Regions from separate parts of the Bordetella genomosp. 10 genome, predicted to be linked through region 1. Evidence: riboswitches for the same ligand, from Rfam matches in the RefSeq annotation. Region 1 holds a riboswitch; the other holds the start of a gene.
What was found. A riboswitch is a leader RNA that binds a small molecule or an ion and turns the genes downstream of it on or off. The one in region 1 is predicted to bind fluoride.
Positions count from the first base shown of each region.

Region 2: it holds a riboswitch for fluoride, as region 1 does, so the genes downstream of both, CAL29_RS22565 (hypothetical protein) here and eno (phosphopyruvate hydratase) in region 1, are expected to answer to the same signal.

Region 1 is NZ_NEVM01000005.1:1,116,916-1,124,346, forward strand. Features, by position in the region: gene CAL29_RS21180 (HIT family protein) at 1-175, shown strand, start outside; gene CAL29_RS21185 (MFS transporter) at 189-1,532, opposite strand; gene CAL29_RS21190 (Chromate resistance protein ChrB) at 1,562-2,113, opposite strand; fluoride riboswitch at 2,339-2,412, shown strand; gene eno (phosphopyruvate hydratase) at 2,500-3,783, shown strand; tRNA gene CAL29_RS21200 (tRNA-Ser) at 3,951-4,043, opposite strand; gene CAL29_RS21205 (aspartate kinase) at 4,143-5,408, opposite strand; gene tilS (tRNA lysidine(34) synthetase TilS) at 5,518-6,513, opposite strand; gene CAL29_RS21215 (acetyl-CoA carboxylase carboxyltransferase subunit alpha) at 6,648-7,431, opposite strand, start outside.
Region 2 is NZ_NEVM01000005.1:1,439,346-1,446,776, forward strand. Features, by position in the region: gene CAL29_RS22540 (LysR family transcriptional regulator) at 1-345, opposite strand, end outside; gene CAL29_RS22545 (MarR family winged helix-turn-helix transcriptional regulator) at 365-829, opposite strand; gene CAL29_RS22550 (MFS transporter) at 1,029-2,585, shown strand; gene tnpA (IS200/IS605 family transposase) at 2,729-3,145, opposite strand; gene CAL29_RS22560 (RNA-guided endonuclease InsQ/TnpB family protein) at 3,168-4,430, shown strand; fluoride riboswitch at 4,471-4,532, shown strand; gene CAL29_RS22565 (hypothetical protein) at 4,583-5,047, shown strand; gene ilvD (dihydroxy-acid dehydratase) at 5,081-6,775, opposite strand; fluoride riboswitch at 6,831-6,894, opposite strand; gene CAL29_RS22575 (prenyltransferase/squalene oxidase repeat-containing protein) at 7,059-7,431, shown strand, end outside.

The DNA of each region.
Region 1 (7,431 bases):
CGGCGTCTACATCTCCCAACTGAACGGCGCGGAGGCCGGCCAGACGGTGCCGCACTGCCATTTCCACGTCATCCCCTGCACCGCGGAGACCACCTACCACCCCCACGCCACCGTGCGCGCCGACGACGAGGAACTGCGCGAGATCGCGGCCCGCATCCGCGCCTGCCTGGCGTAGCGCCGCCTTCCCCCTACTCGGCCTCGGCCCGGCCGTCGCGTCCGGCCCGCGCCAGCGCGAGCGTCCCGATCGCCATCGCCGCCGCGGCCAGGCCGAAGCCCAGGACCGGCGACACGGCCGACCACGCGAGGCCCACGACGGCGCTGGAGACGAACCGCGCCGCGCCGTTGACCGTCCCCAGCGCGCCATAGCACGACGCAAGCGTGTCCGGCGGGACCATTTCCGCGGTCACGGTCGCTTCGAGGGCCTCCTGGATCGCGGCGTAGAGTCCCGCGGCGAAGAAGATGACGGCAAGCAGCGGCAGGCGATCGACATGCAGCCAGAACGCGGCGGCGGTCAACAAGGCCGTCAACGCGCCGAGCGCATAGCCGGCGGCCAGCGTCGCCGCGTGGCCATGGCGATCGGCCAGGCATCCGACCGGATAGGACACGATGGCCTGCACGACGTTGCGCCCCGCGTACAGCAGGCCCGCCGCCTGCGCCGCCTCGATGACGCCGCGCGACGGCGCCAGCAAGGCGGTGGCCGCCAGGATCAGCAGGCTGTGCGAGAAGTCGCCGGCGCCGAAAATGCCCACGGCGCCCAGATAGCGCTTGAAGCGGACCGGCAGGCCGCGCAAGGTCCCGAAGAAGGTCAAGGCGGGATTCGGCGACCGCTCGGGGTCCCGGACCAGCGCCAGGAAAGCCAGCACCGCGAGCGCGCCCGGAATGACGGACAACCAGAGCACGAACCGGAAAGGCCCCGCTACGCCATCCCAGTGCAGCCGCTGCGCCCACCCGAGCAACGCCACACCGAGCAAGGGTCCGAGGACCGCGCCCACCGTGTCGGCCGCGCGATGAAACCCGAAGGCGCGGCCCCGCGTCCCGGGCGCGACGGCCTGGATCACGATGGCGTCGCGCAAGGGGCCGCGCAGTCCCTTGCCGAACCACGAGACGATGCGGCCCAGCAACAGCAGCGGCCATCCCGCCGCCAACGCGATCAGCATCTGCCCGACGGGCGTGAGGCCATAGCCGAGCAGCACCAGTTGCTTGCGATGCCCGAATTTCTCCGCGACGTAGCCGGAGGCCATCCTGGCGCATGCCGCCACCGCATCCGCGATCCCCTCGATGAAACCCAATGCCGCCGCGGGAATGCCGAGGACGGCGAGCAAGCCCGGCAGGATGACCGTGGCGGTCTCATAGCAGAAGTCGCCCAGCGCGCTGGTGACGCCGGCGCCGGCGACGGTCCGGTTGAACCAGCCCGCGGAGGATTGCGCACCGGCCGGCGCCGAATCGGGCGGATGGTCCATCATCTCGCGCAGCTCTGGATTCAAGGGCCTGGGGCGCAGACGCAGGCGTGACGCCAAGGTGGGAGGCAGCATCGCGGTCTCGGAGGCTTATCGCGCCGGGTTCAACGATTTTCTTCGTGGGCATCGAACACGCGCTGCGCATAGGCATCGAGCAAGGCCTCGCATTGCGCCAGCCGCTGCCGGGATTCGGCTGCGCGCGTGGCCACGTAGAAGTCGAGCTTCTGGATCTTCTCCAGCCAGGCCTGGAGTTTCTTCAGGTCCACGTCGTTCTCCTCCAGCTCCGCGTAGGTGAAATGCCGCGCCTGCGTTTCCTTGGCGATCTCGGCCTCGAAGTCGTCGCACCTGGCGATGAACTCGGCGTATTGCTCGTCGCGATCGGCCTTGAAGCGGGACACCACCTTTTCCTCCTGGGCCTTGTCCAGGGCCACCGTCTCCAGCAGGACCGCGCTTCCCGCCATCTCGTCGATCTCGTTCTCGACGATCTTGAGCCGGCGCACGTGGTCGTCGCTCTTGGGCAGCAGGCAAACCCCGTTTTGCAGGTAGACGGCGCCCATGCCCTTGAGCTTGCGCCACAAGGCGAGGCGCTTGCGCGCCGGTTCGGCGGGCACCTTGTAGGTCAACAACAGCCAGTTCTGTGCGTTCAAGTCGGTCACCGTGGGCGTCCATGATTTCGATCGATGGGAACAATCTAAATGAAACGACCGCTACATTCAAAATATTCTCTTGTTTCTTGCTTATTATTCAAACCGGACAACGCGGACGTGCCGCGTCCCGGCGGCGGCTTTGTCCCGGGCGCCCGGAATGCGGCAGTAATACACTCGTGACGCGCCCGTGATGCGCCCGTGACACAATGGTTTTCGCCTCACCGGCTCCGTATAATTCCCCAGGGAGATGGCGTTCCTCCCGCTTCACGCCAACCGCGGCCCCGGCCGCTGATGACGCCTGCGACACCCGGCCATGGTCGGTGCTGCAGGCGCTCGCCCCATACGCCTCCCGCCCCTGGTCAGTCCCGAACTTTTCCACAACGATGGAGCTTTCCATGGCGACTGAAATCCAGACCCTGCATGCTCGTGAAATCCTCGACTCCCGCGGCAATCCCACCGTGGAGGTCGACGTCGTCCTCGCCGGCGGCGCCACCGGACGGGCGGCCGTGCCGTCGGGCGCGTCCACCGGCATCCACGAAGCGGTCGAACTGCGCGATGGCGACCTGCATCGTTTCGGCGGCAAGGGCGTGCGCAACGCCGTCGCGCACGTGAACGGCGAGATCGCCATCGCCCTGCACGGCTGCGACGCGCTGGACCAGCCCACCGTCGACGGCAAGCTGATCGCCTGCGACGGCACGCCGAACAAGGGAAGGCTGGGGGCGAACGCCGTGCTCGGCGTCAGCCTGGCGGTGGCGAGGGCGGCGGCGCAAGCCTCGGGACAGGCGCTGTTCCAATACCTCGGCGGCCCGCGCGCGCATCGCATGCCGGTGCCGATGTTCAACATCCTCAACGGCGGCGTGCATGCTAACTGGCAGGGCACGGACTTCCAGGAGTTCATGATCGCGCCCGTGGGCGCGCCGACTTTTTCCGAAGCCGTGCGCTGGGGCGCGGAAATCTACCATCGCCTGCGCGCCATCCTGGGCGAGCGCGGCTACTCCACCGCGGTCGGCGACGAGGGGGGATTCGCGCCGGCCTTGAAGCACAACAGCGAAGCCGTGGAACTGATTCTGGCCGCCATCCAGGGCGCCGGCTACGAAGCGGGCCGCGACGTGGTGATTGCCCTGGATCCGGCGTCCAGCGGCTTCTACCAGGACGGGCTGTACCGGCTGCGCAGCGAAGGCCGCGACGTCACCGCCGAACAACTGGTGGCCCTGTACGCTTCCTGGGTCGACCGCTATCCGATCGCGGTATTGGAAGACGGCATGGCCGAGGACGACTGGACGGGATGGGAGCGGCTGAACGAAGCGCTCGGCGACAGGATCGAGCTGGTTGGCGACGACCTGTTCGTGACCAATGTCGAGCGCATCGAACGGGGCATCCGCCAGGGCGTGGCCAATGCGGTGCTGATCAAGCCCAACCAGGTCGGCACGCTGACCGAGACCCGCGCGGCGGTCGACACCGCCTATCGGGCGGGATGGGGCGCCATGGTCTCGCATCGCAGCGGCGAGACCGTCGACAGCTTCATCGCCGACCTCACCGTCGCGCTGGGCACCGGCCACTTGAAAACCGGCGCGCCCTGCCGGGGCGAGCGCGTCGAGAAATACAACCAGCTCATGCGCATCGAGGAAGCCCTGGGCGAGAAGGCCGTCTACGCCGGCCACACCGCCTTCGTGCGGTGAACCGGGATGCGGTGAGAATCCCAAGACTCTCATTGCACGCCGCTGATGTTGCTTGCTGCCCTTGCCGCCGTTTGCTGCCTGCGCGGGCGCTTTTCTACCCGGGAGTGCACGGCCCGAGGGCAAAAAAAAATCAACCACCCGAAGGTGGTTGATTTTTCACAGCATCTTGGCGGAGACGCAGGGATTCGAACCCTGGATGCAGTTTTTAGCCACATACTCCCTTAGCAGGGGAGCCCCTTCAGCCTCTCGGGCACGTCTCCAAAAGAGTTTGCGATTCTAGCACGGATTTTCGGCCTGGTGCGTCATTTGCATGGCGGGCGTCGGGCCGGAAGCCCGGGCCAGGCCGGCAACCCGGCGAATCACACCTTGGCGGCGGGCGCCTGGTCCAGGCCGAACGCCTTGTGCAAGGCGCGCACGGCCAGTTCCATGTACTTGTCCTCGATGATCACCGAGGTCTTGATCTCGCTGGTGCTGATCATCTGGATATTGATGTTTTCCTGCGAGAGGGTCTGGAACATCAGGCTGGCGACGCCCACGTGCGAGCGCATGCCGATGCCGACGATGGAAACCTTGGCGACCTTCTCGTCGGTGACCACTTCCTTGGCCTTCACCGCGGGGACCACGTCGCGCTTGAGCGTTTCCACCGCGCGCGCGAATTCGTTGCGGTTGACCGTGAACGAGAAGTCGGTGGTGCCGGCGACGGACTGGTTCTGCACGATCATGTCGACGTCGATGTTGGCGGCGGCGACCGGGCCCAGGATGGAGAAGGCGACGCCCGGGGTATCCGGCACGCCCAACAGGGTGATCTTGGCTTCGTCGCGGCTGAAGGCGATGCCGGAGACAACGGCGGCTTCCATTTTTTCGTCTTCCTCAAAAGTAATCAGCGTGCCCGAGCGCATTTCCTCGTCGAGCGGAATCAGGGGGTCGGTCAGCGAGGACAGCACGCGGGTCGGCACGCGATACTTGCCGGCGAATTCGACCGAGCGGATCTGCAGGACCTTGGAGCCCAGCGAGGCCATTTCCAGCATTTCCTCGAAGGACACGACCGGCATGCGGCGCGCTTCGGGCACCACGCGCGGATCGGTGGTGTAGACGCCGTCCACGTCGGTGTAGATCAGGCACTCGTCGGCCTTGATGGCGGCCGCCACGGCCACCGCCGAGGTATCCGAACCGCCGCGGCCCAGGGTGGTGATGTGGCCGTCGTCGTCCACGCCCTGGAAGCCCGTCACGATGACCACGCGGCCGGCATCCAGGTCGGCGCGGATGCGCGCGTCGTCGATGGAGGAAATGCGGGCCTTGGTATAGGCGCTGTCGGTGCGCACGGGCACCTGCCAGCCGGCATAGCTGCGCGCCTGCACGCCTTCGGCCTGGAGGGCGATGGCCAGCAGGCCGCTGGACGCCTGCTCGCCGGTCGCGGCGATCATGTCCAGTTCGCGGCCGTCGGGCTGCGGCGCAATCTCGCGCGCCAGGCCCAGCAGGCGATTGGTCTCGCCGGCCATGGCCGAAGGCACCACGACAACTTTGTGGCCGGCGGCGTGCCACTTCGCGACGCGGCGCGCCACATTCTTGATGCGCTCGACCGAGCCCATCGAGGTACCGCCATATTTGTGAACGATCAGGGACATCTCGTACTCTGGCTGGAAAATGCCGGAACCAGGGCCTGTTGACACTGGAAATAGCAGGCAGGCAAAGCCTAGTATTCTAACGTGTTGGCGAAAAAGTGCTGCAAATTGTCTAGAAAACGCCGGGTCCAGGCGTCAAATCCTCGATCGCCACCCTGCCCCGCACGCAGCGCACGCGATGCGCGGCATGCGCCCACAACAACTGCCTGTCGTGGCCCAGGGCATGCAATTGGCGCAATTGGCGCAGCAGCTCCGCCAGCCGCGCATCGCTGGGCATGCGCGCGCCATGCAGGCGCAGCCAATACCGCACGACGTGCGCCTGGCGCGCCGGCGACAGCGCCCGCCAGGCGGCCAGCGAAAAGTCCCGGGCGCCGGGCGACGGATCCAGGCCGGCCAGGTCGGCCGCGGCCACTTCGGCCAGGATCTCGGCGCTCTCGGCCGCCTGCCGGGCATGCCGGGCGACGATGGCCTGCCATCCCGGCCAGCGCCGTTCGAGCACGGGCGCCAGCAGGGTGCGCACCGCGGCGCGGGTGTAGCGCGCATCGGCATTGGAGGGGTCCTGCACGGCGGTCCAGCCGCTGGCGGCGGCATACGCCGCCGCGGCCTCGCGGATGCGCGCGCGCGGCACGCCCAGCCAGGGACGCAGATAGGTGATGCCGTCCCGCTCGCTGGCGGCCGCCATGGCGGCCAGCCCCTCCGGGCCGGCGCCGCGCAGCAGCCGCAGCAGCACCGTTTCGGCCTGGTCGTCCTGATGATGGGCCAGCAGGATATGGGCGACGCCGTCGGCGCGCGCCGCTTCGGCCAGCGCGCGATAGCGAGCTTCGCGCGCCGCGCCCTCGATGCCGGCGCCGCTGTCGGCCGCCACCTGGACGGACAGCACGCGCACCGGCAGGCCCAGGGCCGCGCCGAGCGCGCGCACGCGGTCCGCCCAGGCGTCCGCCTCGGCGAACAGGCCGTGATGGACGTGATAGATGAAAAGCGACAGCCCGAGCGGCTTGGCCACCGCCGCCGCATGCACCGCCAGCATGGCCGAATCGGCGCCGCCGCTGACGGCCAGGCCGGCGCGCGGGTGGCCGGCGGCGCGCAAGGCAGACAGCGCCCGTCGCAGCGGCGGGGCCAGCACGGAGTCGGCCGGGGAGTCCAGGGCGTCAGGGCCGGATGGCGCCACGGCCGAAGCCGCAGTCGGCGCCGCGGGCTTGTCGTCGCCGGTCATGGACGAGACTCCCGGCCAGGCGCGCCAGTTCAGGCGCGCGCTTCCTGCACGCGGCCGTAGGAGGCCACGCGCTGCAGGCGCTGTTCGACCAGCGCCTCGGGCGACAGCGTGGACAATTGACGCAAGGTGTCGCCCAGGGCGCGGCGCAGCAGGCGCGCCATGACGCGCGGGTCGCGGTGCGCGCCGCCGACGGGTTCGTTGACGATCCGGTCGATCAGGCCCAGTTCCTTCAGGCGCGGCGCGGTGATGCCCAGCGCCTCGGCGGCCTCGGGCGCCTTGTCGGCGCTGCGCCACAGGATGGAGGCGCAACCCTCGGGCGAGATCACCGAATAGGTGGCGTATTGCAGCATCAGCACCGCATTGGCGACGGCGATGGCCAGGGCGCCGCCCGAACCGCCCTCGCCGATCACGGTGGCGATGATGGGCACGCGCAACTCCGCCATGGCGTACAGGTTGTGGCCGATGGCCTCCGACTGGCCGCGCTCCTCCGCGCCGATGCCGGGATAGGCGCCCGGGGTGTCGACGAAGGTGAAGACGGGAATGCCGAATTTTTCGGCCAGGCGCATCAGGCGCAGGGCCTTGCGATAGCCTTCCGGGCGCGGCATGCCGAAGTTGCGCATGGCGCGCTCCTTGGTGTCGCGGCCTTTCTGATGGCCGATGACCATGCAGGGGGTGCCGTTGAAACGGGCCAGGCCGCCGACGATGGACTGGTCGTCCGCGAACATGCGGTCGCCGTGCAGTTCGTGGAAATCGCTGAAGATTTCCCGCACGTAGTCCATCGTGTACGGACGCTGCGGATGGCGCGCCACGAGG
Region 2 (7,431 bases), 320 kb from region 1:
GAACAGGGTGTCGACGAAGTAGACCGCGAAATCGCCCGGCATGCTGACCCGCAACTGGCCGGAGGGCGTGGAGTTCTCGCTGCCCAGTTCGGTGTTCACCGCGTAGGCCAGCCGCAGGAAGTCGTTGATCTGCGCCACGTAGCGCGCGCCCGTCTCGGTGAGCGTGACGCGGCGCGTGCTGCGGTTGAGCAACTGCACGCGCAGCTCCGCCTCGAACTCGGTGATGCGCCGCGACAAGGTCGACGTCGGGACGCCGGTCACCTCGGACGCCTTGGTGAAGCTGCCCGCCTTGGCGACTTCCGCGAACAGCGCCATGTCCCGCAGGCGATCGATCTCTTTCATCATGACTGCGAATCTCCCCTGCTCAGGTCCTGGCCTTGCTGTCGCTATACGCCTGGGCGCTGGCCTGGAGCCGGCGCAGCACCTTCACCGCGATATCGATTTCGCCGACCGGGATGTCGCTCAGCAGTTCCGCGCGCAACTGCTGCATGGCGTCGCCGAGTTCCTGCGCCAGCGCATCGCCCTCGGGAGAAAGCACGACGCTCTTGCTGCGGCGGTTGTCCTTGTGTTCCGTGCGCAACAGGACGCCCATCTCCTCGCCCTGGTCCAGGACGCGGACCATGGCCGCGGCGTTGATCCCGATCTCCTCGGCCAACAGCTTCTGCTGGGCGCTGCCGCCATGCCGCTTCAGGTACAGGACCACCAGCCCCAGCGACATGGAGAAGCCATAGTGGGACAGCACCGTCGTGGCCGCGCCCACCCAGGCGCGCCGCGCCGGCTGGACGGCGGCGGTCAACGATCTCATCAACTGGTCTTTGTTTGCGTGCATGGTATGTTGTTCGCCGGAAAGATGCGGAAAAACGGAGGAATAAGCCACCCAGGGCAAGGCGTTGGATCGATTATACATTTACAAGGCAACAGTTCACAAGTAAACTGTTCACTTGTCATGAAATCCATGGCGCCCTTTTCCCGGATCGGGGGTGGATAGGCCACTAGCCCGGATCCTCACGCTCAAAGACATCGCCGCAATGAAATTCTCCGCCGCCCGCGCCCGCGCCCTGACGCTCCGGCATCTGCGCAAGGATTTCTTCCCATGGGCCATCGCGCTCGCCGTGGGAATCGACTACTTCGACAACACCCTGTTCGGCACTTTCACCAGCTATATCGCGGGCGGCATCAATGCCTCTCCCGACGAACTCGTGTGGTCGTCCACGGCATACGCCACGGCATCGGTGCTGGGCATCGTGCAGCAGCAATGGCTGGCCGAGCGCCTGGGCTATCGCCGCTATCTCAGCATCTGCCTGCTGATGTTCGCCTTGGGCTCGCTGGCGGCCTCGTTGAGCGAATCGTCGCTCGAACTCGCCCTCGCGCGCGGTTTCCAGGGGTATTTCATCGGCCCGATGCTGGGCACCTGCCGCATCATGCTGCAAATGTGCTTCACGCCGCAGCAGCGCCCCGTGGCGACCCGCATCTTCCTGCTCAACATCCTGGTGGCAAGCGCGTCGGCGCCCTTGATAGGCGGGTACCTGGTCGCCTATTTCGACTGGCGCGCCCTCTTCATCTTCCCCACCATCGTGGGCGCCATACTGGCCGCATTCGCCTTTCTCATCGTCCCGCACGTCGGAAAGCTGCGCCCGGAACTCCGCAGCGCGACGCACCTGTGGCCGTACCTGGTCTTTGCCTGCGCCCTGGGCGGATTGCAGATCGTCGCGCAGCAGGTCCGCTTCGAGATTTTCAGCAGCTCGCCGATGTTTACGCTGCTGACGGTGGCCGGCGTCGCGGCGCTCGTCTGGGTGGCCCGGCAGCAATGGCGCCATCCGCGCCCCCTGCTGCGCCTGCACGCGCTGCGCGAAGGCCCCTACCGCATGGGGATGCTGCTGTACTCGTGCTATTACATGCTGACCAACGCCATCGGCTACCTGGTCGCGCGCATGATCCAGGGCGGCTATGGCTACCCCGTGGAGAACGCCGGCCGCCTGATGGGCCTGACGTCGTTCGGGTCGGTGGTCATGGCGCTTCTCTATTTCCGCTACGCGAAGCTGGTCCCCAGCAAGAAACTGCTGATCGTCCCCGGCTTCGTGATGGCCGCCGCGGTCTGTCTATGGATGAGCCTGCTGCCGCCCGACGCCAGCACCGGGTGGCTGCTGCCGCCGCTGATCGTCCGCGGCTTCCTGCTGATGTTCATCGCCCTGCCGACCGCCAGCGTCGCGTTCCAGATTTTTTCCAACGACGAATTCAATCACGGCTACCGCTTCAAGAACATCGTCAAGCAGTTGTCGTACTCCTTGTCCACGGCGGTCGTGATCATTCTCGAACAGCACCGGATCGCCGTCCACCAGACGACCCTGACCGAATTCGCCAACCCCTCGAACCCCGTCTTCAACACCACGGCGCAAACCATGGTCCGCACCTTCGAGGGGCGCGGCTACGATCCCGCCACCGCGGGGCATCTCGTCCTCGAATGGTTGAACGGCGTCATCGCCCACCAGGCGACTTTCCTGAGCCTGCTCGACGGCTTCGACGTCATGATCGTCCTGGCGATCATCGCCGGACTGCTCGCCATGCTGCAACGCCAGATACGCTGACCGCAAGCAGCGTCTCCCGATGAGCGACGGCGATGGCGCGCCATCGCGGGCTGCGGGCTGCGGGCTTGACCCGGTGCGCGGCAAGCCTCGGCGTTCAGGCCGGGGAAGAATAGCGCGGACGCCGTAGGCGTCCTTTGCTGCGGTCAGCGTGGCGTCTGCTGCTGCTCGATGTACTGCCGGATGATCTCGATAGGCGCACCACCGCAGCTTCCGGCGAAGTAGGACGGCGACCACAGCGCACCGCCCCATAGCTTCTTGCGGATGCTCGGGTAGTTCTTCTTGCGGATCATGCGGCTGGAAACACCTTTCAGGCTGTTCACCAGCGCCGACACGGCCACTTTCGGCGGATAGTTCACCAACAGGTGAACGTGATCGTCCTCACCGTCGAACGCCACCAGTTCCGCCTCGAAGTCGGCACAGACGCTGGTGAAGATGCTGTGCAGGTCGTCCAAGATGTTCTTGGTGAACACCTCGCGGCGGTATTTAGTCACGAAGACCAAATGGACGTGCATCAGAAAAACGCAGTGCCGTCCGTGTCGAATATCGTTGTCATTGAGCATAGGCCAAGAGTATGATTCAGCCATGCAACGACTTCAAGCCTGCAAGTTTGCGCTACGCCCAGACGGTCGGCAGGAGCGGCAAATGCGCCGCTTCGCTGGCTCGTGCCGGGTCGTGTTCAACGAGGCGTTGTCATTGCAGAAGGCGCGTTACGAGGCGGGCAAGAAGAAACTTGGCTACGCCGGGTTGTGCAAGGAACTCACAGCATGGCGCAACGGTGCGCTGCTGCCCTCGGGGCGCACCGCCCCTTGGCTGGCCGATGGGCCGGTACACACACAGCAACAGACGCTCAAGGATTTGGAGCGGGCCTACACCAACTTCTTCGCCAAGCGGGCCGACTTCCCGCGCTTCAAGAAGAAGGGTCAGTCCGACAGCCTCCGCTACCCCGATCCGAAGCAGATCAAGCTCGATCAGGGCAATTCCCGCGTCTTCCTGCCCAAGCTGGGCTGGCTGCGCTATCGCAACAGCCGGGATGTGCTGGGTGCGGTGAAGAATGTCACCGTGAGCCTGTCTTGCGGCAAGTGGTTCGTCAGCATTCAGACCGAACGCGAGTTCGAGCAGCCCGTACCCAACGGTGGCGCGGTTGGCATCGACATGGGTATCGCCCGGTTCGCCACGCTCTCGGACGGCACGTTCTACGCGCCACTCAACAGTTTCAAGCGGCATGAGACTGCTTTGCGCAAGGCGCAGCAGGCAATGAGCCGCAAGACCAGGTTCAGCAACAACTGGAACAAGGCGAGAGCCCGTGTCCAGCGCATCCATACCCGCATCGGTAACGCTCGCCGCGACTTCCTGCACAAGACCACGACCACGATCAGCCAAAACCACGCGATAGTGTGCGTCGAGGACTTGCAGGTGCGGAATATGTCCAGGTCAGCGGCAGGCACGGCAGATGCGCCGGGAAGAAACGTGCGGGCCAAGTCCGGCCTGAACAAGTCCATCCTCGATCAGGGCTGGTTCGAGTTCCGCCGCCAACTGGATTACAAGCTGGCGTGCAACGGCGGGCATCTCATCGCCGTGCCGCCGCAGAACACGAGCCGCACCTGTCCGTGCTGCGGCCATGTATCGGCGGAGAACCGGCAGACGCAAGAGCGGTTCGCGTGCGTCGAATGTGGCTTCGAGGAAAATGCCGATTTGGTCGGCGCGATCAATGTTCTCAGGGCGGGGCACGCCCGTTGCGCCTGTGAAGTGAGCGGTGCGGTTATGCCGCCAGCAACAGGAACCCACCGAAGCGACTCATCCCGGCTCGATGCCGGGTTGAGCACCGTAGGAATCTCCCGACTTTAGGCGGGGGAGGATGTCAAGAACGTATCGGCGTTACTTATCGTTCCACCCAGGGGATGGAGTTCCCCTTCAATTGCCGCTCTGGCTGATGACTCCTACCGTGCTCATACCCAAGGTCATCCCTATCGACTTCTTCGCAGCCTGGAGCCACCGTCATGGATGAAGCAAGAAACAATGCCCTGATCCACCTCTACAAGAACAACGTAGAGCTATTCCAGAAGCTTACCGACCTGATGGACCGGTCGGGACGGCAATGGACCGAGCAGCAGCGAAAACACCTGCGCGCCGCGATCGCGGACACGGAGATGGAGCTGATGGAATTGCTCTCGGTCGCCGATACGTCGACGCTCGTCGCCACGCAGGCGCGGATCGTCCAGCGCCACTGGGAAGGACGCCAGCGCCTGCTCCAGGATCTGTTGCAGGACATCGCGTCGGGATCGGAGATGAAAGGCGAGCTGATGGCCGCGCTCACCGAGTGGTACCAGGGCGTACTGGGCATGGGCGCCGCCGACATGACGCCCATCACCGCCCCGTGGATCGCCTACCTGAACCAGTTCTCATCGCTGATGCCGCGCGCGCCGGAAGATGCCGGCGGCAAACGGCCTTCGCGGGGGAAGTGAAGCGCGGCGGGGGCGATGCCGCCCCCGCCACGTTCACCCCTCGAACTTGTCCAGGACCGCGCCCGTACTCGCGCTCGACACGTTGAAGGCGAATTTCGCCTGGACGCCCCGCGCGTATCGCGGCGCGGGCGGCGTCCACTTGCGCCGGCGCGCGTCGAGCTCGGCCTGCGGCACGTTCAATTCCAATAGCAAGGCGTTGGCATCGATCGTGATCGAATCGCCTTCCTCGACCAAAGCGATATTGCCGCCCACGGCCGCCTCGGGCGCCACGTGCCCCACCACCATGCCCCAGGTGCCGCCGGAAAACCTGCCGTCCGTGACCAGCCCCACGCTCTCGCCCAGGCCGGCGCCGATCAGCGCGCTGGTGGGCGCCAGCATCTCGGGCATGCCGGGACCGCCCTTCGGACCCAGGTAGCGCAGCACCATCACGTCTCCGGGCCGGATCCTGCCTTCGAGTATGGCCTGCAAGGCGGACTGCTCGTCGTCGAACACCCGGGCCGGCCCCGTCATCGCGGGATTCTTCAAGCCGGATATCTTGGCGACCGAGCCTTCCAGGCTGAGATTGCCCTTCAGGATCGCCAGATGCCCTTCCGCATAGACGGGATCGTCGACGGCGTGAATGACGGCCTGGTCCGCGGCCGGGCGATCGGGGACGTCCTTCAAGACTTCCTCGACCGTCTTGCCCGTGATCGTCATGCAATCTCCGTGCAGCAGGCCGGCGTTGAGCAACAGCTTCATCACCTGCGGGATGCCGCCGGCGCGATGCAGGTCGACGGCGAGGTAGGCGCCGCTCGGCTTCATGTCGCAGAGCACCGGCGTGCGTTGCCGGATGCGCTCGAAATCGTCGATGCCGAACGCCACCTCGGCGGCATGGGCGATGGCCAGCAGGTGCAGCACGGCATTGGTCGATCCCCCCGTCGCCATGACCACGGCCACGGCATTCTCCAGCGACTTCCGGGTGACGATGTCGCGCGGCTTCAGGCCGTCGCGCACGGCCTGCAACAACACCCTGGCCGACTCGCGCGCCGACTCGCGTTTCTCGTCATGCGGATTGGCCATGGTCGACGAATACGGCAGCGACATGCCCATGGCCTCGATGGCGCTGGACATGGTGTTGGCGGTATACATGCCGCCGCAGGAACCCGTTCCCGGAATGGCCTTGCGTTCGATGGCGGCCAGGTCGTCGTCGCTGAGCATGCCCGCGGCGTTCTGTCCCACGGCCTCGAAGACGCTGACGATGTTCAGCTCCTTGCCTTTCCAATGGCCGGGCAGGATGGTGCCGCCGTATACGTAGATGGCCGGGACGTTGGCCCGCAGGATGCCCATCATGCCGCCCGGCATGTTCTTGTCGCAGCCGCCGACCACCACCACGCCGTCCATCCATTGCGCCTGCACGCAGGTCTCGATGCAATCCGCGATGACTTCCCGGCTGACGAGGCTGTACTTCATGCCCTCGGTCCCCATGGCCATGCCGTCGGCCACCGTGGGCGTGCCGAATACCTGGGCATTTCCGCCGGCCGCCTCGATGCCTTCGATGGCCGCGTCGGCCAAGGGCTGGAGGCCCGAATTACAGGGGGTAATGGTGCTGTGGCCATTGGCCACGCCGATCATGGGTTTGGCGAAATCGGTGTACTTGTACCCCATCGCGTAATACATCGACCGGTTCGGGGCGCGCGACTTGCCCTCGGTGATGTTCGCGCTGCGCGCATTGGCTTTTTTCTGTGTCATGGTCCACCCCATTGCGCGGGTGCCGGGACGAACCCCTACCCACGCCCGCTTATGGCGATTCGTAGGAGTCATCAGCCAAAATGGCGCTTGTAAGGGGGAACCCCATCCCCACGCGAACAATAAATAATACGCCTGTGCGGGTCAATAGGCGGGTCAATAGGCGGGATGCCGTGGCGGCGGCCGGACCGGACTTCATGGTGCTACCATTTTCACGCGATACGCATCAGCAGGAAGCGCCGCCGGCGCCTTGCCGGCGGCGCCGCATCTTCGTCATCGAGCGTGCATGGATTCCTCACCCCTCGCCGAACGCTTGCCGCCCATGCGCCTGCGGGCGCGCGACTATCTGCTGTCGCGCCAGTCGCCGGAAGGGGGGTTTTGCGCCTATCGCGGCTATTACGTCGAAGAGCCGAATCTTGCCGATACCTGGCGCGGCGTCAGCGCATGGCGCCTGCTGACCGGCGAAGCGCTGCCGCAACGCGACCGGCACGCGGCCTTTCTCGCCCGCACCGGCATTGCCCCGCAAGCGATTTCGCTCTACCAGCGCGTGCGCGCGTTCCAGGCGCTGCGCCGCGCGGACCCGTCGCCCGCGCAAGTGCGCGACGCCGTGGCGGCATTGCCGCTATCGCTGCCGCAAGGACCGGTCCCGTCGCTCCAGG